2 regions of the Pseudomonas sp. ES4 genome follow, and region 2 is predicted to be linked to the other one. Evidence: riboswitches for the same ligand, from Rfam matches in the RefSeq annotation. Region 2 holds a riboswitch; the other holds the start of a gene.

Region 1 (4,326 bases), on a different contig from region 2:
AGGTCCGGGTCGTGATACACCGCGCTCGGATCGACCTGATACCCCCGCGCCGGTTGAATCCCGACGAAGGTCAGGCCAAAGCGCAGCCCGGCGATCATCATTCGCCCGCCACGGAACATCGGGTCGCTTTGCGGCAAGCCCCAACGTTCCAGCACCGCTTGGCGATTGGATTCGGGCAAGGCGTCGAACATCAGGTTGTAGTCGTCCAGCGCGAGGCTTTGCATACACGGGCGCTGGTCGAGGGTGTCGAGGTCATTGCTGACGCCGCCGAGTAATTGCTGGATCAACGCGGTGCCGCTATCAGGCAACTCGGCCGGCAGCGGATAACCTTCTTTATGCAGCGCACGCAGGATGTTCAGCGCCGCGGCCGGAGTGTCGAGGCCGACACCATTGCCGATGCGCCCGTCGCGGGTCGGGTAGTTGGCGAGGATCAGGGCGATGCGTTTTTCAGCGTTGGGCACTCGCGCCAGATCAATCCAGCGTCGCGCCAGCTCAGCGACAAAATCCATGCGCGCAGGTGCAGGTCGATAGCAGACCACATCGGATTGACTACGCTCGCTGCGCCAGGCCAGGTCCTTGAAGCTGATCGGCCGGCTGATGATCCGCCCGTCCAGCTCCGGCAGTGCGATGTGCATCGCCAAGTCGCGGGGACCGAGGCCTTGTTCGCTGGCGCGCCAACCGGGTTCATTGTCTTGGGCGCAGATCGCCTGGATCACTGGAATGTTGCGGCGAAACGGTCGCAGATGCGGCGCTTCGGGGCTGGATTGGGCGAAACCGGTGGTGTTGAGAATGACGCCGGCCTCGACTTCATCCAGCCAGTCCTCGACCACCGTCAGGCAGCCGGGTTCCTTCAAACTGGCCACAGCAATTGGCAACGGGTTCAACCCCGCCGCCTGCAAACGCTGGCAGAAAACATCGATGAAACCGGTGTTGGCCGCCTGCAAATGCGAGCGGTAGAACAGCACCGCCGCCACCGGTTGACCGGCCTGCCAGTCGGCTTGCCAATCCTTCAGTTCAGCGGGGCTTTTGTGCGGGTGGTAAATCGCTGTGCGCGGCAGGGTTTGCGGCTCGGCCCAGGCGTAGTCGCGATCCAGCCAGCGATTGGCAAGGCAACGGAAAAAATCCAGGGCATTGCCCATGCCGCCCTGACGCAGAAACTGCCAGAGTCGGTCGCGGTCTTGCGCGTCCACCGTGCTCAGGTCGCTGAGTTCCGGGTCCGGGCGGTCATCGCCGGGCACCAGAATCAGCTGTACACCGCGCTCCGACAGTTGCACCAGACGCTCGACGCCGTAACGCCAATAGGCGATGCCGCCGTGCAGCGAGATCAGAATCACCTTGGCGTGGCGCAGCACTTCGTCGACATACAAGTCGACCGAGGCGTGATTCTGCACCTGCATCGGGTTGGCCAGGCGCACGCTGGGGTAATCGTCGGGCAACTGCTGCGCGGCTTCGGCGAGCAGCGCCAGGCTAGAGTCGCCGCTGCACAGGATCACCAGCTCGGCGGGGGTTTGTCCAAGGTCGGCAATGTTGTCATCCGACACGAAACCGCCGGGCTGGGTCCTGAGCAGGTGCATGGCTTAAACGCTGAGCGCAGCGCGCAATTGCGCTTCAAGCAAAGTGGCGTCCAGCTTCTGGCCGATCAATACCAGACGCGTGGTACGCGCTTCGTCGGCGCCCCACTGACGGTCGAAATGCTTGTCGAAACGCGTGCCCACGCCCTGGATCAGCAGGCGCATCGGCTTGTTCGGAATCGCCGCGAAACCTTTGACGCGCAAAATGCCGTGCTGGACCACCAGTTGAGTCAGCGCGTCCAGCAGCAGGCTTTCGTCGGCTTGCGGCAGTTCGATGGAGATGGAGTCGAATGCGTCGTGGTCATGCTCATCGTGATGGCCGTCTTCATCTTCATGGTGGTGATCGTGATGGCTGTGACGGCTGTCGATGTGTTCTTCGGAACCGGCGCCGAGGCCGATCAGCACGTCCAGTGGCACGCGACCGCTGCTGGCTTCGATGACTTTCACCGCTGGCGGCAGTTCTTCAGCGACTTCCAGGCGTACGCGGGCCAGGTCTTCAGGGCTGATCAGGTCGGCCTTGTTGAGGATCACCAGGTCGGCGCTGGCCAGTTGGTCGGCGAACAGTTCGTGCAGCGGCGATTCGTGGTCCAGGTTCGGGTCGAGTTTGCGCTGGGCATCGACCTGGTCCGGAAACGCCGCGAAGGTGCCGGCAGCGACCGCTGGGCTGTCGACCACGGTGATCACCGCGTCAACGGTGCAGGCGCTACGGATTTCCGGCCACTGGAAGGCTTGCACCAGCGGTTTTGGCAGGGCCAGGCCCGAGGTTTCAATGAGGATATGGTCTAGGTCGCCGCGACGGGCGACCAGTTCGCGCATCACCGGGAAGAATTCTTCCTGAACGGTGCAGCACAGGCAGCCGTTGGCCAGTTCGTAAACGCGGCCGTTGGCTTCTTCTTCAGTGCAACCGATGGAGCACTGCTTGAGGATTTCGCCGTCGATGCCCAGCTCGCCGAACTCGTTGACGATCACCGCAATGCGACGGCCCTGAGCGTTGTCGAGCATGTGCCGCAGCAACGTGGTTTTGCCCGAGCCGAGGAAGCCGGTAACGATGGTGACGGGGAGTTTGGCCAGTGTTTTCATCGGATGCCCTTTGGCAAGGTGGCGGGCATACGGGACGACAATCGCAGCGGCGGATGCACGCGCGCAAGAGTTCCGCCACCGGATCACCCCGCCCGGTTGTAGTGAGAATCTGTTTCGAGGCAGGTCTCCTGGCTGACGGTGTGCCGGCTTGTGGGCCTGGCATTCGCTGCGCCTTCCCGCGACCCCGTTGCACAGGGTTTGCAGTGGCGTGGCAGCGAACAGCACCGTTCACAGTTGCGGGGGCAGCCGCGGCATCGACCGCGTTCCCTTCTTAGCTTCGGCAGACACCGAAGAACCTCGAAAGCGCAAGGCTACGCATCGTGTGGGGGCGGGTCAATGTTGACCTGAATTCTGTGGTGCCCCCTTTGATGATCGTTCCCACGCTCTGCGTGGGAATGCCTCAACGGACGCTCCGCGTTCGGCTGTGAAAGGGACGCGGAGCGTCCCGGGCTGCATTCCCACGCAGAGCGTGGGAACGATCAACTCAAACGAGAACCCTTGCCAATTGACGCCCAACCCCCGCCCATGCTCTCCTACACGCCTTGTTACGGGTGCCCTTCACAGGGTGAAACGGGAAACCGGTGAATCATGTGCTTTACTCTAAAGCCATGTCAGTCCGGTGCTGCCCCCGCAACGGTAAGCGAGCGAAGCGTCAGATCCACTGTGCCAGCAGTTCGGCATGGGAAGGTGATGCTTGCAGGTCAAGGCGAAAGCCAGTGCCCCTCGTGAGCCCGGAGACCGGCCCGCAACACAAAGTGACCATTACGATCACTGAATAACAAACCCGCGGTGGGCGGGCGCTGTTTGAACCTCTGCGTGCCCGACTCGCAGGGGTCTTCCATGCGCTCTATATCACCCCGCTGACAGACCAGAGGGAAGCGCCATGTCGATCATCAGCAGCACCGGCAGCAACACCGATAAGAGCACCGCCAGCACCACCCATACCCTGACCCAACGCCTGACCGCCGCCGTATGCGCGTCGATCCTGGGTGCCAGCCTTGTGTATTTCGCCGGTTTCTCGCACATCGAAGCGGTGCACAATGCCGCGCACGATACCCGCCACAGCTCTGCATTTCCGTGCCATTGAGACCTGCTGACATGATCAAGCGTATTGCGCAAACCGCAGGGTTCACCGGGCTGCTGGCCGCCCTGTTGCTGACCCTGCTGCAAAGCTTCTGGGTGGCTCCGTTGATTTTGCAGGCCGAGACTTACGAAAAATCCGAGCCCGCCGCGGTTGAAGTTCACGAACACGCCGCAGGTGCTGTCGCCGCTCACACCCACGATGCCGAGGCCTGGGAACCGGCAGACGGCTGGCAGCGCGTGCTGTCCACCACCGGCGGCAACCTGGTGATAGCGGTCGGTTTCGCCCTGATGCTGGCCGGTCTCTACACCTTGCGCGCACCGACCAAAACCTCCCAGGGCCTGCTTTGGGGCCTGGCCGGTTATGCCACGTTCGTACTGGCACCGACCCTCGGTCTGCCACCCGAACTGCCGGGCACTGCCGCCGCTGATTTGGCGCAACGACAGGTCTGGTGGATCGGCACGGCGGCCTCCACAGCAGTCGGCATTGCATTGATCGTGTTCAGCCGTCACTGGCTGATGAAAGTGCTCGGCGTGGCAATCCTGGCCGTTCCTCACGTGATCGGCGCACCACAACCGGAAGTTCACTCGATGC
Region 2 (4,326 bases):
CCTTTACCTGGAGCATGCATTGCGTCTGCTGCGCGTCGGCGGGCTGGCGGTGTTTGATAACACGCTGTGGAGTGGTCGGGTGCTTGAGGACAATCCCGAGAGTGAAGACACCCGAGCCATCCAGGCGCTCAATTGCGCCTTGAAGGATGACTCGCGTGTGGATTTGTCGCTGTTGCCGTTGGGGGATGGGCTCACACTCTGCCGCAAGCGCTGAACGCGGTTCTTGTGGAAGCGGGCTTGCTCGCGAATAGCGGTGGGTCAGGCAAGTTCAATGTCGGGTGTACCGGCCTCATCGCGAGCAGGCTCGCTCCCACAGTTGATGTGTATTGCAGTTATTGAGCCGCCGACACGCGCCACACCTTGTTGCCCACGTCATCCGCCACCAACAAATCCCCCTGCTGATCAATCACTACACCCACCGGCCGGCCCATGGCTTTTTCCTCGTTATTGAGGAAGCCAGTGAGCACATCAATCGGCGGCCCGCTCGGTTTCCCTGCGCTGAACGGTACGAAGATCACTTTGTAGCCACTGTGCGGTTTACGGTTCCATGACCCATGCTGGCCGATGAATGCTCCTTCCTTGAATTGCGCCGGCAGTCTGTTGCCTTCAGCGAACGTCAGGCCCAACGAGGCGGTATGCGGGCCGACCGCGTAGTCCGGCGCAATGGCCTTGGCCACCAGGTCGGGGTTTTGCGGCTTGACGCGAACATCGACATGCTGACCGTAATAACTGTAAGGCCAGCCGTAAAACCCGCCGTCCTTCACTGAAGTGATGTAATCCGGCACCAAATCGCTGCCGATTTCGTCGCGCTCATTGACCGCTGTCCACAATGCGCCGCTGCGAGGTTCCCAGGCCAGGCCGTTTGGATTACGAATCCCCGAGGCGAAGATCCGATGATTACCGGTGGCGCGATCCACTTCCCAGATTGCCGCGCGACCTTCCTCCTGATCCATGCCGTTTTCACCGATGTTGCTGTTCGAGCCCACGGTGACGTACAGCTTGCTGCCGTCCTTGCTGGCGATAACGTTTTTGGTCCAGTGGTGATTCAGCGTCCCGCCCGGCAGGTCGATCACCTTCATCGGCTGTGACTTGATCGCCGTCTCGCCGTTTTCATAGTGGAAGCGCAGCAAGCGGTCCGTGTCGGCGACGTACAGGTCATTGCCGACCAGGGTCATGCCGAAGGGCGAGTTGAGGTTTTCCAGGAACACCGTACGGGTTTCGGCGATGCCGTCGTGGTCCTTGTCCCGCAGCAGCGTGATGCGGTTCGGGCTCGGTACGCCGGCGCCGGCACGGCCCATGACTTTGCCCATGATCCAGCCACGAATGCCGGCATCGGGTTTGGCGGGTGCGTTGGTTTCGGCGACCAGCACGTCGCCGTTGGGCAGCACGTAGAGCCAGCGCGGGTGATCGAGGCCTTCGGCAAAAGCCACCACCTGAGTTCCTGTCGCGGCGATAGGTTTTGCGCCGTCCGGCCAGCCGATCGCCGGGGCGATGTTCACCGTCGGGATCAGGGTCTTGTTCGGTTCTGGCAGCTTGGGCGATGGGCCGGTGCCGTCGGAGACTTGCAGCCTGGCGGTTTCACCACAGGCGGCAAGCCCTCCGGCGAGCACGATGACGAGAGCGAGCTGAGGCTTGCGCATGCTGATCTTCCCTATGAATGCAGTGAGCTAATCAATAGAGAAGTGCAGTGCGCGATGGTTCAACCGGTCAGCCGCGGGCTTCCTTGAACAGCACGGCGATGCCGGGGTGATAGTTGCCGGCTTCATTGCGCAACTTGCGATAGGCATAGGGGAAGTACCAGGCCACCGCGCATGTGTGTTCCTTTTGCAGGTCGTCGACCATGTCCTGGAGTTCTTCCGGGGTGGCGCTTTGTTGGGCTTTTTGCGGTGCGACGAATAGGCAGCCGAGTTTCAGGTCGCTGGCGTAACTGATGCGTTTGGCTTCGCTGGTGATGTCCTGCAACGCTTGAGTCAGGTTCAGGTTGTTGACCCGTGGCCAGCGCTGGGTCGCCTGAAGGTAAGCGCGTTCTTCGCTCGTCGCGATAAACAGATCGGCGCGGCCATTGCGTTCGCCTTCTTCGACCTGTTTACGAGTTGGTGTTTGCTGCAGCGTAACCATCTCTGCCATCCAGGCTGCGGCGGACAGCAGGCTCAGGTTGGCTTTTTCATCGAACCAGTAAGGCGTTTCGTTATCGCCGCGCACGGCGTTGTAGCGGTCGATACAGTCAAACCAGCGTTCCAGCACCGGTCGCAGGAATTCCAGCTTCGGATTGCTGATGATCATGCCTTGCATGTGGCTCACCCTTGTTATTGTGTTGTGAGATTGTGGCTCTTTGATATCACTGCTGGGAGTGTGGCACAAGATTGGCGTCAGATAATTGATCGACAGCAGTTATTCGCTCCCAGGCTGCCCGTCTTCAATTGACGCTCCATCCCCAACCCTCTAACCTTCGCGGCTTGTTTCAGGTGCTCTGTGACCTTGGTTGACAGAGTGAAACAGGGAAGCCGGTGAGTGACGCTCTTCAAGCGACGAAGAGCCATGATCCCGGCGCTGCCCCCGCAACGGTAAATGAGTAAAAACTGCGCCTTGAGCCACTGTGTCGTCGACATGGGAAGGCGCGCAGTCAGGCAAATCGCCGCTCATGAGCCCGGAGACCGGCCTGATCCATCCAGCGGCATCACGGTGGGCGATGCCAGGCTTGTTGCCGTCTATTCTTGTGCCTGCCCGCCGTTATCCAGCCTCAACGGAGAGCTCCCCCATGACTGATACCCCCGATCGTGACGAACGTCATCTGGCGCGCATGCTGCGCAAAAAAGCCGTGATCGACGAACGCATCGCCAATTCCCCGAATGAATGCGGCCTGCTGCTGGTGCTGACCGGCAACGGCAAAGGCAAAAGCAGTTCGGCCTTCGGCATGCTCGCCCGGTCCATGGGCCACGGCATGCAGTGTGGCGTGGTGCAGTTCATCAAGGGGCGCAACAGCACCGGCGAGGAGCTGTTCTTCCGGCGCTTCCCGGAGCAGGTGCGTTTTCATGTGATGGGCGAGGGCTTCACCTGGGAAACCCAGGATCGCCAGCGTGACATCGCCGCCGCGCAAGCCGCGTGGGCAGTGTCGCGCGAATTGCTGCGTGATCCGTCGATCGGCCTGGTGGTGCTGGATGAATTGAACATCGCGCTCAAGCACGGTTATCTGGATCTCGATCAGGTGCTCAGCGACTTGCAGGCCCGTCCGCCAATGCAGCACGTGGTAGTCACCGGTCGCGGCGCCAAGCCGGAGATGATCGAGCTGGCCGACACCGTCACCGAAATGGGCGTGATCAAGCACGCGTTCCAGGCCGGAATCAAAGCGCAAAAAGGCGTCGAGTTGTGAGCTGCACTTTATGAATAGCCATCGTCAATGCCCGGCGGTATTGATTGCCGCACCGGCCTCCGGTCAGGGCAAGACCACCGTCACCGCCGCGCTGGCCCGTTTGCATCGCAATCAGGGGCGCAAGGTGCGCGTGTTCAAATGCGGGCCGGACTTTCTCGACCCGATGATTCTCGAGCGCGCCAGCGGTGCGCCGGTGTATCAACTGGACATGTGGATGGTCGGCGAGCAGGAAAGTCGTCGACTGTTGTGGGAAGCGGCCGGCGAAGCCGATCTGATCCTCATCGAAGGCGTCATGGGGCTGTTCGACGGTACGCCGTCCAGCGCTGATCTGGCGCGGCACTTCGGTGTGCCGGTGCTCGGCGTGATCGACGGCACCGCCATGGCCCAGACCTTTGGCGCATTGGCGTTGGGGCTGGCGAAGTATCAGCCGGACTTGCCGTTTGCCGGTGTGCTGGCCAACCGCGTCGGCACCGTGCGCCATGCGCAGTTGCTCGAAGGCAGTCTGACTGAAGGTTTGCGCTGGTATGGCGCGCTGTCCCGGGAAACCGGTATCGAATTGCCGAGTCGGCACCTCGGGCTGGTTCAGGCCAGTGAGTTGAACGATCTCGACCTGCGCCTCGATGCCGCCGCCGAGTCATTGGCCAGCAGTTGCGATGTCGCTCTACCACCGGCTGTGGAATTCGCCGCGCCTGAAATGATCGCAGCCGAACCCTTGCTGGCCGGTGTGCGAATTGCCGTGGCCCGGGACGAAGCCTTTGCGTTTACCTACGGCGCGAGCCTGGATCTGCTGCGGGCCATGGGCGCCGAGTTGTCGTTTTTCTCGCCGATCCGTGACATGCAACTGCCGGAGGCAGACAGCCTCTATCTGCCTGGCGGTTATCCTGAATTGCATCACGTGGCGCTGTCACAGAACACCACGATGCTGGCCGCAATCCGCGCTCACCATGCGGCGGGTA

Evidence for each region. A riboswitch is a leader RNA that binds a small molecule or an ion and turns the genes downstream of it on or off. The one in region 2 is predicted to bind cobalamin.
Region 1: another riboswitch for cobalamin. It lies ahead of cobW (cobalamin biosynthesis protein CobW); the one in region 2 lies ahead of cobO (cob(I)yrinic acid a,c-diamide adenosyltransferase).

Annotation. Positions count from the first base shown of each region.
Region 1 is NZ_JBOBDO010000002.1:293,581-297,906, forward strand. It holds gene cobN (cobaltochelatase subunit CobN) at 1-1,574, opposite strand, end outside; gene cobW (cobalamin biosynthesis protein CobW) at 1,578-2,651, opposite strand; cobalamin riboswitch at 2,753-2,966, opposite strand; cobalamin riboswitch at 3,184-3,412, shown strand; gene ACQ4OB_RS03570 (CbtB domain-containing protein) at 3,535-3,738, shown strand; gene ACQ4OB_RS03575 (CbtA family protein) at 3,750-4,326, shown strand, end outside.
Region 2 is NZ_JBOBDO010000013.1:36,367-40,692, forward strand. It holds gene ACQ4OB_RS15880 (O-methyltransferase) at 1-214, shown strand, start outside; gene ACQ4OB_RS15885 (PQQ-dependent sugar dehydrogenase) at 333-1,640, opposite strand; gene ACQ4OB_RS15890 (hypothetical protein) at 1,708-2,292, opposite strand; cobalamin riboswitch at 2,447-2,677, shown strand; gene cobO (cob(I)yrinic acid a,c-diamide adenosyltransferase) at 2,759-3,370, shown strand; gene ACQ4OB_RS15900 (cobyrinate a,c-diamide synthase) at 3,381-4,326, shown strand, end outside.